One region of the Shewanella mytili genome, then DNA from elsewhere that is predicted to be linked to it. Evidence: predicted binding sites of a transcription regulator. Region 1 holds the regulator's gene; the other holds the start of a gene.
What was found. The regulator LexA, encoded in region 1, represses DNA repair genes until DNA is damaged. The targets are predictions, from matches to a motif close to TACTGTATNNNNATACAGTA.
Positions count from the first base shown of each region.

Region 1 (7,550 bases):
GCCGCCGAAGAATAGGACGAGATGAAAATCACCGGAATGGCTTCTGTCAGCGGATCATGCTTGAGTTTTTGGCACACCTCAAAACCGTCCATGCCCGGCATGTTGATATCCAGCAAAATAAGATCCGGCAGTGCCTTATTGACCGCTTTCAATGCCTGCTCACCATTAATGGCCACCATGATCTTGTAATCGTTTTTCAGCAGCCCGTTGAGCATGTTCAGATTGAAGCGCTCATCGTCCACAATCAGTATTTTCGGTGTTTTTTGCATAACTGAGTAATTTTTCTGGAAAAGATGCCATTTTTGGGTGGATTGATTTGGTCTCTATAGAGATATAGAAGACAGTTGCCATGACTGTCAATGCGAGGGACGATTGTTGATACCCGCCATTTGTCAGCCTAACAATCAAAGCGTTGCACGGGCCTTGCCGGGAAAGACTGTGTCAGTCATGCAGTATGCCCAAAAATCAAGGTCAGCTGACTTGGAGAAGGATACGCCCGACATATGGCAGAACATTTACCGGGTTGAGCAAACGAGGCAAATAACGACAAAATCAACAAGATTAATACACAAGATATTGATTTTGGGATACTTGGAGCGGGTGAAGGGAATCGAACCCTCGTATGCAGCTTGGGAAGCTGCCGTTCTACCATTGAACTACACCCGCAAAGAGGAGGACTGCATTAGCAGTGACGTCATAACTTACTGACTTTAAGCGCAAAGTCAAGTAACTTCCCGCTGCCGCTGCCAATGCCGGCGTTAACCGCTCAATTTATCTGCGTTATCCGCGAAATTGCGGCAAGATTTCGGCCATGACCAACAAATGGCACAAGGCGGTAATCACCCCAAAAGCGATGACCAGCACCACCAGCGCGGTGCCGCCGGGTACCTGAAAGCCCTTGTCCTGTGGAAACAACTGCCGCGAACGGTACGCCATCAGCGCCGGGACGATGACGGCCCAGATGGTGGCCGCCAACGCCGCAAAACCGATAGCAACCAAAAAGCCATTGGGGAATAAAATCCCCATGACCAAAGGCGGTACAAAGGTGACCAACGCGGTTTTGATGCGGCCACTGTGGCTGTCATCAAAGCCGAACAAATCGGCCACGTAATCAAACAGCCCCAAGGTTACTCCAAGAAAGGACGATGCCACGGCCAGATTGGCAAACAGGGTCAGCATGGAGTCCAGCAGCGCAGAAGTGCCGGTTTTGCCCAAAGCTTCCACCAGTACCCCCATGTTGCCGCCCTGGGCGATAATGGCGCTGAAACTGCTGCGGGGCAGATTGCCCATGGTAGCCACCAGCCATCCCAGATAGATGATTAACGCGATGAACGTGCCCACAAACAGCGCTTTCACAATCAGCGCAGGACGGTGCCCGTAATATTTCACCAATGAAGGCACATTGCCGTGATAGCCAAAACTGGCCAAACCGAAAGGAATGGCGGCCCACAAATAGGGCACAAACTGTTGCGGGCCGTCCGGTTGCCACAGTTTGCCGCTATCAACGCCGGTAAACAGATGGCCGATGGCCAGCACAAAACTTATCACCATGCCGCCAATCAGGATAGACGTCACCCTATCCACCGCTTTGGTGCTGATGAAAACAATCAGCGCCAGCACGATGGCAAAGAGTAACGCCGCCCCGCTTTGTGGCAGAGCCAACCCCAAACCATTGAGGTAATGGTTAATGATGGAGCCGCCGCCACTGATATAGGCATAAGTGAGGATATACAGTACAAAGGCGATGGAAGCACCGGTGAGCACCCGTCCGAATTGCCCCAGCGTACGGCTGGCGAGGGTGTCAAAACTTGCCCCGGGTTCAAAATGCAAATTGGTTTCCAACAGCAAGAGTCCGGACATCAACATGCAAAACCACACGCCCAGCAGCATCAGCACCGAGTACCCAAACCACATGCCGGCGCCAACCACCGGCAGGGAGAACATGCCCGCCCCCACGGTGGTGCCGGTAATAATCATGGCGCCGCCAAGTAACGACGGCGTTTTGCCGCTAACCTCAGTACTGCTCATTAGGACTCCTGCCTGGACTGAATGCTGTGCTCAATGGTTTTACGCACATCGGCTTGTAACAGTGCATTGGTGTAATCGCGCATCTGCCGGATGCGTTGCTGGCTGTCTGCCCCCTCAAGATACCCCAGCTCTTTTAGGCGGATGCTGAGAGTGGCATACAGTTTTTTGTCGTAAAACTCCGGTGCGGTAATGCCGTGCAGTGCCCCTAAGCGACTGGCAAGCAGGTAACTTTCGCTTTCCAGATCGCCCCGCTCCAACCGGGGACTGGCGGATAACAGGTTAAAGATGATGGCATAACGCTGCAGGGTTTCGCCCATGGTTTCTGCCAGCAGTGCCAGGGCATTTACCCCTTGAGGAGTCACTGCCAGGGTGTCTGGCTTCATGTAACCTGCATCCACAAAACGCTGTAACACCTGCTCGCTATATTGTTGCAGTGCCTGTGGCGATTTTTCCCCTAAAAACAGCTCTGCCTGCAAGAGGGCATAAAATGGCTGCAGTACCGCCTGCAGCTGATTACGGCTGGTCAATTGCAGCTTGAGCAGGCAGTTGGCAAGCAATGCGGGCACCACAAACAAATGCAGCACGTTATTGCGGTAGTAAGTCATGGTGATGGCTACGCGCTCATCCAGTGACACAATGTCCCCCAGGCCGTCATTTGCCACACAGAATTTGTTCAGCGCTATCCCTTGGCGCAGCAACTCCTGGCCGTTGCCATCGGCGACCGAACTGAATCCGGTATAAGGCACCTGACGTAACAGTTCCAGATAGAAGTCCAGCTGGGCTTCAAGCTGTTGCCGCTCCAGCGCATGCTGTTTGGTGGAAAGCAACACCAGACTGGTTAGCGATACCGCTGTTGCTGCTGCGGCATCGTTGATATGGGTCATCACCTGATTGGCCAGATCATTCACCACCGGGGTGAGCCATAACGGTTTCTGCTCCGGATCTTCTGACGTTTCATCCCGCCAGCTAGGTGCCGCTGTGGTTAAGAAATGTTGCAGGTTGATGGGTTCGCCAAAATTCACGTACACCCGGCCAAAATTGCCCAGCTTACGTACTGCACCAAGCACTTGCCACACGGACTCTTTCTGCTTTTTGCGACCACTGAGCTCTTTGAGGTAAGTGGCCACCTCCATCACGTGATCGTACCCCAGATACACCGGCACCAGCGTGACCGGACGGTTGATGCCTCGCAGCACGGAGTTGACCGTCATCGCCAGCATGCCGGTTTTGGGCGCCAGAAGCCGCCCGGTACGGGAGCGTCCACCTTCGGTAAAGTATTCTACTGAATAGCCCTTGGCAAACAGCTGCCCGAGGTATTCCTTAAACACGGTGGTGTACAACTTGTTGCCATTGAAACTGCGACGGATGAAAAAGGCGCCGCCACGGCGAAAAATTGGCCCGGCGGGCCAGAAATTCAGGTTGATGCCCGCCGCAATATGGGGCGGCACCATGCCTTCAAAATACAACAGGTACGACAGCAGCAGATAATCCATGTGGCTGCGATGACAAGGCACATACACGATTTCGTGGCCGTCGCGGTGCAGTTGCCGCACATGTTCGGCGCCGCGAATGGAAATGCCCCAGTACAATTTATGCCACAGCCAGGTCAGCAACCGTTTGCTGATGCGGATCAGGCTGTCTGAATAATCAGCGGCAATTTCATCAAGATAAGATTCTGCCCGGGCTCTGGCTTCCGCCTCCGGGATGTTTTTGCTGCCGGCCTCTTCCAAAATCGCTTTTTGCAGCGCATCGCTATGGAGCAAATCGGCAAACAGGGCTTGCCGATTAGGCAATACCGGGCCGGTCATCACCTTACGCTGGCGACGAAAATGCACCCGCGCCACCCGGGAGAGCTTATGGGCAATGGCTTTGTCTGTACCGTGCTGATCCGCCATCCAGCGCAACGATACCGCATTGGAGAACTGCACAAAATTGTCCCGCCCGAGGAACAGGATCATCCAGAATTTGCGCAGCCAGGTGGGACTTTCCCGCTCAAACACCGCCGCCCGCATGGTGTCGTCTTCCTTGCCGGGGGTTCGCCCCCAATACAAGCTCACCGGCACCAGTTGGATGTCCAGGGTCTTGTCGGATTTATGCAAATTGAGCAGTTGGGTAAAACAGTGCAGAAACGGCATGTCGTCCTTGCGGGCGCCCAGCAACGGCTTGGCACCTTCCAGGCATACTACTCGCGGCAACGCCACGCCGTTCACCTGTAGCGTTTCATAAGGGCTTGGCAGCCCCAGTTTGTCGGTAACGTCCGCCAGCGCGGCAATATCGCTTTGGGATTCGGTTTTCATGACATACGCCATGGGTTTGGAGGGATCCAGATTCAAATCAGTGAATGGATCCTGTGGCACCACCACAGAATGAACCAGCTGCCGCTGCAGCCAGCGCCACGAAGAGCGCCAGAGTGAGTCGTGTTTGGACATCGTTTTTTATAGCATCTAAACCCCAATCAATAACTCGGTAGAATACCAGAATAAGCCAAGGCTTATCCAACAGTCTGACAATTGGTTAATACTTGCACTGCTCAAAATACTGTATATACTAACAGTTACTGTATGAAAAAACAGGAATCAACATGAGACCGCTGACACCACGACAGGCGCAAATCCTGGAGTTGATTAAAACCAACATTGCCGAAACCGGCATGCCCCCTACCCGCGCAGAAATTGCCAGCCGGCTGGGCTTTAAAAGTGCCAATGCGGCAGAGGAACACCTCAAGGCGCTGGCCAAAAAAGGCTGCATTGAGATTATGCCCGGCACCTCCCGTGGGCTGCGCCTGCCCATGGAAGAAGAACAGCCGGAAGAAACCGGGCTGCCGCTGATTGGCCAGGTTGCGGCCGGCGAGCCGATTCTCGCCCAGGAACATGTTGAACAGTATTATCAGGTGGACCCTGCCATGTTCCACCCCAGTGCCGATTTTCTGCTGCGGGTTCGTGGTGACAGCATGAAAAACATCGGCATTCTGGAAGGCGACTTGCTGGCAGTACACAAAATGCAAGATGCCCACAACGGCCAGGTGGTGGTTGCCCGGGTGGATGATGATGTGACCGTGAAGCGCTTTGAGAAAAAGGGCAACATTGTACTGCTGCATCCGGAAAATGACGAATACCAACCGATCCGCGTTGACCTGAGCTGTCAGCCCTTGACCATTGAAGGTCTGGCAGTGGGAATCATCCGCAACGGAGACTGGTTATGAGCACTCTCATGGGAAAGGCCCCGGAGCACCCCGGACTATGGCAGGATGCTGCCTATGTGGCTGAGCACAGCTGGCAGCAAACGGAAATTACCAGCCTTGTCACTCACTCTCAGGGACGACAGGAGCTGCAGCAACTCAGTACGCAGCTGGCCCGCTTAAGTCAGCTTGGCCGCTGGATTGTGCTGATTAACCCGGAAAACGCCATCGGCTATAAAGAGTTGCTGGCAGATGCCGGCGTGCGCATGGACCGAGTGTTATTGGTGCGGGCCCGGGATGAAGTGGAAGCCTTATGGGCCATGGAAAAAGCCCTGACCAGCGGTACCTCCAGTGCGGTGATAAGCTGGGTGGAACAGCTGGATCACAAAGACAAGCGCCGCTTGCAACTGGTGGCCAAAAGCGCCAGGGCCATGGGCATAGTGCTGGAAAACAACCCGATGGCCGCAGAGCCGGCCTCGTTGTTTCCCAAACTGCAAGCCGTGCACTAAAGCCGATTTGCCGGGAGGGCCACTGCACCACTTTACGGCGAGTAAAATGGCGCATTGGAATACAGGATAACGTTGCAGGCCTCGAAGCTTTACTCATGGTTTAACTCTTGGTTTAAGTACGAGTTAACCCCATAAAAAACGCAGCATCCGCTGCGTTTTTTATGACACCACGAAATGCAAAATGACGTTATGCCTTTGACCCATTTCATATCGGGCGGTAATTACTCTTTCAGCCAGTGTCCGGGATGTGGGGTGTAATAAACGCTCACCCGCTCGGGAGCAGTACATGTGGGCAGCATGGCATCTGGCTCCAACAGGAACCAATTACGCCGATGTGCCCTTCCCATGTTTCGGCCCTTGCTCATATCAAAACAGCTGAGTTTTTCATTATCAGCCACCAGCAGATAGCGTTTCTGGCCTTGCTGCAACCAGCGCCAGGCATTGCGCTCCTGCTCTGCCACCGGTGCCAGATAACTGAAGTGGGTAATATCCAGCGGTGAAAACAGAATGAACTGCTCTTTGAAATGCACCAACCCCAGTTGGGCATCAGCACCAACCACCTCTGCGGTATGCTGCAAAACGGCTTTTGGGGTACGTACGGCATCCAGTAACAGGGAACCCCAACTGGTAAACACCATCCAGCCAATAAAGGTAACCACCCCGGCGCGAACCAATGAAAAACCGTGACGGCTTTTCCATAACACCACCAGCCACAGCGCCGCCATGGTCAATAGCATATAGCCAAAGTGGCGGACATCATCGGTATAATCCGCCAGTTTTCTCAGCAGCCAGGGAGACTCGATAACGGCCATCACCCCGACGATCGCCACCACGGCGGTGACGAACCACAACAGCCCTGACACCAGCCATTCAAACCAGCGCCGCTGCCCCACCCCTTGCAAAGCGGCGGCCATCACCAACGCTGCCATGGGCAACGCAGGTAAAATATACAGGTTACGTTTGCCGGGACTGATGCTGAAAAATAAAATCACCAGCCCCACCCATACCAGCAAAATGACAATTTGCGGGTCTTGCTTCAGCCGTGCCACAAAGGTTTTCCAATGGGCCAACGCCAAAAAGGGCAATGGAAACCACAACCAGGGGATCACACTGACTACAAAAAAATACCAGGGCTTGATATGGTGCCAGGCATTGGCATAACGCTGCCCCGTTTGTTTGAACAGGATATTGTTCATGTAAGCGGTATATTCCGGTGCATTATGCTGCAACACCGTCAGCACCATGGGCACCAGCCAGGCGGCAATCACCGCCAGCATTACCAGTGGCCCCGCCACCGCTCGCCAGCGCCAGCTTTGCCGGTACAGTTGCCGGCGCCAGGCATAAAACCCCAAGGGCAGTAACATCAGCAGGGGTAAAAAACCCACGCCTTTGGTAATCACCCCAAGCCCCATGAAAGCCCAGGCAATAAAATACCATGTCCAGTTTGGCCCCAGCATGAAATGGCGAATGAGACCGTAACAACCCACGGTTATCCAGCACATCACCATGGCGTCTATCTGGGCGCTTTTGGTCTGCAATAAAAACTGGGGCACCAGCATCAGCAGTAATGCCGCATTGCGGCCAGTGCGCACATTCCATAAGCGGGCGCCCAGGTCGTACACCAGCATGACGGTCAACAAGCCGGACAAGGCATTGGGCAGCAAAAACGCCAGTTTGAGATTACCAAGCACCAAGTAAAACAGCGCAATGGCCCACATGAACACCGGAGGTTTGTCAGGATAAAACTCGCCGCCGCGACTGGGAAACAGCCACTGCCCGTTGTTTACCATCTCCCGAGCGGCCTCAACAAAACGTGGCTCATCTGCCGGCCATGG
Region 1 is NZ_JBKOUD010000011.1:86,113-93,662, forward strand. It holds gene ACIDEJ_RS11715 (GGDEF domain-containing response regulator) at 1-269, opposite strand, end outside; tRNA gene ACIDEJ_RS11720 (tRNA-Gly) at 593-666, opposite strand; gene mtr (tryptophan permease) at 781-2,028, opposite strand; gene plsB (glycerol-3-phosphate 1-O-acyltransferase PlsB) at 2,028-4,457, opposite strand; gene lexA (transcriptional repressor LexA) at 4,610-5,230, shown strand; gene ACIDEJ_RS11740 (cell division inhibitor SulA) at 5,227-5,715, shown strand; gene ACIDEJ_RS11745 (ArnT family glycosyltransferase) at 5,937-7,550, opposite strand, start outside.

Region 2 (7,550 bases), on a different contig from region 1:
TGCATGCCAGAATGTTTAAAAACTGGGGACTGGAAGGACTCAATCAGCGCAGCTACAAAAAATCCATCCAGGACATGAAACATGCCGACAAATTGATTGAACGGGTACTGTTTCTGGAAGGCTTGCCCAACCTGCAACAGCTGGAAAAATTGCAAATAGGTGAACACAGCGAAGAGATGCTGATCTGTGACAAACGCATGCTGGAAGCCCAATTACAGCTGTTACGGACGTCGGTGGCATTGTGTGAAGCTGAACAGGATTACGTTAGCCGGGATCTTCTGGAAGACTTGCTGGAAGATGAAGAGGAACACCTGGATTGGCTGGAAGCCCAGTTTGAACTTATCCGTCTCACCGGAATTCAGAACTATCTGCAATCTCAACTGAATGAAGAATAAGAGGTTTATGTCATGAAAGGACATCCGCAAATTATTGAAATGCTCAACAAGCAGCTTACAGGGGAGCTCTCCTCCATGGATCAGTATTTCGTGCATGCCCACATGTACGAAGACTGGGGGCTTAATGAACTGTATGAGCGCATTAATCATGAATCTCTGGATGAACGCGGCCATGCGGCCAAACTCATTGCCCGCATCTTGTTTCTTGAAGGCAAGCCTGATGTGGCAAGTCGTGAGCCGTTAACCATCGGGGCCGATGTTGCCCAGATGCTGCATAACGATTTGCAGTATGAGTACAAAGTGGCAGATTCACTGCGCAAGGGCATTGCCCTGTGTGAGCAGCTTAATGATTACCCCACCCGGGAACTGCTTGAAGAGTTGCTGGTAGATACGGAAGACGATCACATGTACTGGCTGGAAAAACAGCTGGGGCTGATAAAGCAGATAGGGTTGGCAAATTACCTGCAGTCCAAAATGTAAGTTGGCTATCCATCTTGCATCCATGCCCGCATTGTTGCGGGCATTGTTGTTTGGCATCCAGCTTGGCACTGCTGTTTGCATGGTGCAGCGCCATGGGGCACCACTCTCGCATAACATCTGTATTGAGATTAAGGCAAACTGTCATGCTTCCTGAAGCCGGAGCATTTGGCATAAGGCTTTAGCTTGTATTAACCCTTAACAATGCCCAGAAAACCGCTTTTATGTTATTTCCCTACCAAACTGAAGGTTTTGCTACTTTATTTCCTTTGAATATTCCCGTGTGCCGTTAAGCAAATTTATTGCAGAACCATGGCATATCCGCACTTGCAGGGCATTTGTGCCACATTTGTGCAGAATAACTAACGTTAGGATATTCAGATGGCGTTATTTTTTACATTTATAAGAATTTAAACACCTTGTTACGTAAATTTTAACTAAACGTAAGCTGTAGCTTTTGATACATTGTGCGTTCCTCAATAACAAAAGCAAGAACAGGAACCCTGATGTTACAGATCAAACGTTCATTAAGCCGTCAGTTGGTTGTGGCCATTGCCGGCGCGTTGGCCATTTTGCTCACCACCATTGCCGCTTTTATGGTGAAAACCGACAGTGATTCAACCCGTGTGCGTATCGATAACGATATTGCTGCCATGCTGGAATTGAAAGCCCAGGAAATTGGCAACTATTTTTATGCCAAAGGGCAGATTATCCACACCATTTTTGCCAACCCCTGGGTGGTTAACTGGTTTGATGGTTACCAGCAACGAGGAGCCGATCTGAGCCAGGACGAGCAATATCAGGCACTGGTGAAGTATTTCCGCTTTTTCTCTGAACGCAACAAAGACATAAAGTCGGTGTTTTTAGGCTCGGCCCATACCTTTGAATATTTCGATCTCAATGGCCGTTATGAGGATGACCCCGATTATTACACCAACAAACGCCCCTGGTGGCAGGAGTCCATTAATAAAAACGGCTTGTTTGTTGCCGACCCTGCCGTGGATGCCAACGATGGTACCGTGTCGGCCACGGTGAAAACCGTGGTTAAAAACCCCGCCGGCCAACTGGTTGGGATTGGCGGCATGGACATTCTTATCGATACCATAGGCAAACACCTGTTATCCCCCATTAAATACCAGGGAGAAGGGCAAGCCTTTCTGATGACCGAGCAAGGCAAACTGGTGTATTTTCCCGGGTTTACTCAGTCTTTCATGCCGGGCAGTGACATTGCCCAAGTGGATGCCCAACCGGGCGATAACAGCGGTTTTGCCGCGCTCAAACAGCAAATTCAGGCACGGGGACGCGGTATTGCCGAAGTGATGTATCAGGGGCAATTGCAACATGTCAGTTTTGTCAGCATCAGCAGCGATTATCCCCAAGTGCGCTGGTATCTGGGCTTTATGCTGCCAGATGGCGTATTCCAGGCGCCGGTTAAGCAAAAAGTCTGGCAAACCACCCTGTTATCCATTGGCATTATTTTGTTGGTGGGGCTGGTTGTTACCGTGGTACTGCAACCGTTTCGCCGCCATTTGAGGGAATTGCTGCATGCGCTGGAAGATATTGCCGATGGCGAAGGCGACTTGTCACGGCGTATTGAGATGAAACGCGAAGATGAATTGGGGCGCCTGAGCGCCGCCTTTAACAAATTTGCCGCCAAAGTGGAGGGCATGCTCAAAGAAACCCGGCAGCTTACCGATGAAGTGGACAAAGGCGTGGATGATTCCGTGGCGGTGTGCGAGCAATCACTCAGCTCCGTCAGGGCGCAAAAACAGCAAATTGCCTCCGTTGCCACCGCTGCCACCGAAATGGCCCATACCAGCCAGGAGATGGCAGCCGGGGCGCAGCGCACGGCAGATTCTGCCGATGCCGCCCATCAACAGGCACTGGCAGGTGTAAGTACCGTGCAACAGGCGGCAAACGGCATGCATTCCTTGTCTGAACAGGTGCACTCTGCTGCCGGCGTTATTCGGCAGCTTAAAAGCAGCTCAGAAGAGATTGGTGAGGTGCTGAGTGTTATCCGTGCCATTGCGGAACAAACCAACCTGCTGGCCCTCAATGCCGCCATTGAGGCGGCCAGAGCCGGTGAACAGGGGCGTGGTTTTGCGGTCGTGGCCGATGAGGTGCGCACCTTGGCTTCCCGTACACAAGACTCCACCAGCAACATTCAGGATATCATCCAAACCCTGCAAACCCAGGCGCAACAGGCAGAGCAGGTGATGGAGGCAGGTGTAACACAAGCCGAAAACGGCCGGACACTGACCGTACAAGTGGAAGCGGTACTGGATGAAATCACCAGTGCCATTAATGACATTCAGCAGCAAACCGCTGAAATCACATCCGCTATCGGGCAGCAGGCCGTCGTGGCCGAAGAGGTTGCCCACAACATTGAAGAGGTGCGCGAGCATTCTGATGAAACCCTTACTGCCAGTGAGGCGCTGGTGGAACAGATGCGGGCCTTTCGCACCGTGAGCCGGGCATTGACCAGTAACATCAATCAATTCCGTACCAGTTAACGCGGTGGCTTATCGTTTATTAAAGAGGGGAGCTTGGCTCCCTTTTTTTATGGCTTTACTTTGATACTGTTTGTTTATACAGTATTTGTATGATGGGTTACCAAATCATGGCATGAAGAAAATCATTCACATCGACATGGACTGCTTTTATGCCGCCGTAGAAATGCGTGACTTTCCTCAATATCGGGGAAAACCCCTGGCGGTGGGGGGCAGTCGTGAACGTCGCGGCGTGATCAGCACCTGTAATTATGAAGCCAGAAAATTCGGCATCCATTCCGCCATGGCCACCGCTTATGCCTTGAAACTGTGTCCTAACCTTATACTGCGGCCAGGGCGGATGGCGGAATATAAAGCCATATCCCAGCAAATTCGCGAGATTTTCCTGCAATATAGCGCGGTGATTGAACCGTTATCATTAGATGAAGCGTTTCTGGACGTCTCGGATTGTGCCTTGTTTCAGGGCTCCGCTACCCGTATCGCCAGCGCCATTCGGGCCGATATACTGCAGCAAACCGGCTTGACGGCCTCGGCAGGCGTGGCACCGGTAAAATTTTTGGCAAAAGTGGCCTCGGACATCAACAAGCCCAACGGCCAGTTTGTGGTAACGCCAGAGACCCTGCCATCCTTTGTGGCCTCGTTGCCACTGCATAAAATACCCGGTGTGGGCAAAGTAACCGCCGCCCGTTTGGCTCAATGGCAACTCTATACCTGCAAAGATGTGCAGCGCTTTCCCGAGCATCAGCTGGTGGCGCAATTTGGCAAATTCGGCCATGCATTGTACCAACGGGCATTTGGCATTGATGAACGGGCATTAAATCCTCATCGGGTGCGTAAATCCGTGGGAGTGGAAACCACACTTGCACAGGACATTTTCACCCAGGAACAGTGCTGGCAGGTGCTGCAAGGCTTAATCAAGGAACTGGCAAGCAGGTTGCAACGCTACGCTGCCGGACGCCAGATAGGCAAGCTGGTGGTTAAATTGAAATTTGCCGATTTTCGCCAGACCACCATTGAAAGCCGGGCAACAGCTTTATCCCCCTATCTGCTCAGCTCATTGTTAACCCAGGCACTACAGCGGGCACAGGGGCGGGGCATTCGTCTTGTGGGGATTGCCGCCGGGTTAAGCGCGGGCGTTGAGACGTTACACGGGCAGCATGAACAGCAACTTGAGCTGAATATTTAGCCGCACTTGTGACTACGGGCACTTACCGCGAGAACAAGCGACAGCATTGGCGTGATGGGCATTACCGGGTATCAGCCGCCAATTAAACGGATTGAATTGGGGGCTGACCAAACGGGCACCTTGTTACCCGGTTGATTGCGTCACACCGGATAACAACATGCTTAAGGGTTTTTAGACTTTTTTGACAAACTCTGATTTAAGCTGCATGGCGCCAATACCGGCAATTTTGCAATCGATATTATGATCGCCATCCACCAGACGGATATTTTTCACCTTGGTACCCACTTTCACCACAAGTGAAGACCCCTTTATCTTCAGATCCTTAATCACGGTTACCGTATCACCATCATTCAGTACGGCGCCGTTGGCATCTTTTACACTGGCCTCTTCTTCAACGTGTTCTTCAGCATTGAGAGACCACTCATGACCACATTCTGGGCACACTAGCATTACACCATCTTCATATGTATATTCGGAATTACATTTTGGACAAGGTGGTAAACTGCTCATAAATCTATTTTCCTATTCATTATCAATATATTAAATGCATTTTGTTAAACGTATGCCGCCTCGGGTCAGGAGGATATGCATAAACCGTGCAAACATAAAATAACCGACAACGCCCCAGAATGGAAATTTAGTGCAGTAATGTGTTAGCCATCCCCCGCTTTGCTCCGGGTTTACACCGCTTTTATGGACACGTTGCAAGCCATTGGCCACAGGCTGTTCATGCCCGTAGCCAATGGCTATGCCAAACATGATGTCACTGATAAAAACATCGGCAATTCCCGTAATCCAGACGGTCATTCCCGAATGATGAGGCGGTAATGAAGTTGCTGTATCTGGCGTTACACCAGATAGCGAAAAAGTGGACAATGCCTCTAAGGGACCGGAAGCCAGCCATGACACGGTTCATGGGCATGTACGGTAACCGTGTATGGTGATGAGCAACAGCCATTTACACTAAATATTTTATGGCCTCTGCTCTGGTGTAAAGGCTTCGGCAGGTTCAAACGTCATATGCCCAAATCCACTAGATGAACCAGTAACCAACATGATTTTTTTGACATCGTTCACCCCTTAAATGACGCCGCCATTGGCACGCAATACTTGACCATTAACCCATCCCCCATCTGTACTTGCGAGGAACGACACTACCGATGCAATATCATTTGGTGTACCAAGTCTCTCAAGCGGATTCATTTTGGCCATACGGCCTATCAACTCGTGCGTTTTTCCGTTTAAAAACAGTTCAGTTGCTGTCGGTCCCGGAGCAATCGCGTTGACCGTAATATTTTTACCTTGCATCTCTTTGGCCATGATCGCTGTGAGTGTTTCTACCGCCGCCTTTGTTGCGGCGTAAACACCATAATTCTCAAGCTTGAGACCGACAACACTGGTCGATAAGTTGATCACACGTCCACCATTGTTCAGTCGTACTGAAGCCTCTCGCAGTGTGTTGATTGTTCCCTTGAGGTTAATATCAATTTGCCTATCGACATGTTGCGTATCCGCTTTGGCAAGAGGTTGAAGTTCCATGATCCCGGCGTTATTCACTAACACATCAACATTCCCCCATGTGGATTCCACATGGTCGAACATGGCACTCACCAAAGCGGCATCAGATACATCAGCCTGGTAAGCAATTGCCCGGCCACCAACTTTTGTAATTTGCGCGACGACTTCTCTTGCAGCGATTTCACTGCCGGCATAATTCACTACAACTGCAAAACCATCACGTGCCAAGCGCTTTGCGATACTGGCACCAATGCCTCGTGACGCACCGGTAATTAAAGCCACTTGATTAAAATCTTTCATCACTATTCCTCAGAATTGGTTGTTCACTAGAGCGACTGAGAAAATATCATTCTTAATATTTCTAATAATTAGCTACAATTCGGAATCACTATCCGAAAAATATGAACAATTATGGACAGAATCGATGCAATGCGCGTGTTTACGCGGGTTTTGGAGAGGCAGAGCTTTACCGCAGCTGCTGAAGATTTGAATATTGCCCGTTCGACAGTCACGGATGTTGTTAAGAGGCTTGAAAAAAGAATTGGTGTTGTTTTACTTGAGCGCACAACCCGACAAGTCATCCCAACCATAGATGGCGATGCATTTTACCGACGGTGCTTATCGATAATCCAGGACGTGGAAGATGCAGAAACCGTGTTTTCAGGCATAAAGCCCAAAGGCGTTTTACGGGTCGATGTACATGGCACGCTGGCTCGCCACTTTTTAATGCCTAAACTCCCCCAGTTTTTATGTGCATACCCAGATATTGACCTGTATATGAGTGAGGGGGACCGATTTTCAGACGTTATTCGTGAGGGTATTGATTGTGTCATCCGGGTTGGAACACCGAAATCAGAAGACTTAGTGGCCAAAAAAATTGCGTTATTGGAAGAGGTTACAGTGGCTTCTCCTGAGTATCTGAAATCATTTGGTACCCCACATGATATAAGTGATCTCAAAACCCATAAAATGGTAGGCTTCCGGGCAACAGGGAGCAGCGTGGCAATGCCGCTGGAGTTTAGGCTTGAAAAGACGGTTAAAACTGTTTCTCTAAAAGTGTCACTCACTGTAAACGCTGCGGAAACATTAGTGGCGGCAGCGAGACTTGGCTTAGGTATTATCCAGGTTCCCCGTTACCATGTTCAATCCGATATAAAAAACGGTATGCTGACTTCAATACTTGAAAATTATCCATCCACTCCTTCTCCGGTATCTATTTTGTACCCGCGTAATAGGCAGCATGCTTCACGGGTAAAAGTATTTATTGAATGGCTGGAGACTGTGTTTTCTGATGGTTAACAAAACGGCTATTGTTTTTTGAACGTTGGCTCTCTTTAATACAATGCACTGAGGAATCCCCTGATGATTTTTATCTAAATCATCAGGGGATTCCTCAGTGCTAAGCACATATTAATTAAGACAATGGTTTATTTTAATTACAATTATTTGCATCTCTTAAGTTAT
Region 2 is NZ_JBKOUD010000010.1:25,785-33,334, reverse strand. It holds gene bfr (bacterioferritin) at 1-395, shown strand, start outside; gene bfr (bacterioferritin) at 408-875, shown strand; gene ACIDEJ_RS10760 (methyl-accepting chemotaxis protein) at 1,379-3,385, shown strand; gene dinB (DNA polymerase IV) at 3,498-4,568, shown strand; gene ACIDEJ_RS10750 (zinc ribbon domain-containing protein YjdM) at 4,740-5,078, opposite strand; gene ACIDEJ_RS10745 (hypothetical protein) at 5,109-5,375, opposite strand; partial or broken gene ACIDEJ_RS10740 (IS256 family transposase) at 5,363-5,512, shown strand; gene ACIDEJ_RS10735 (SDR family oxidoreductase) at 5,649-6,386, opposite strand; gene ACIDEJ_RS10730 (LysR family transcriptional regulator) at 6,498-7,385, shown strand; gene ACIDEJ_RS10725 (hypothetical protein) at 7,519-7,550, opposite strand, start outside.
Region 2: a site for LexA is predicted at 3,450-3,469, ahead of dinB (DNA polymerase IV). Genes of this name have one in related genera too.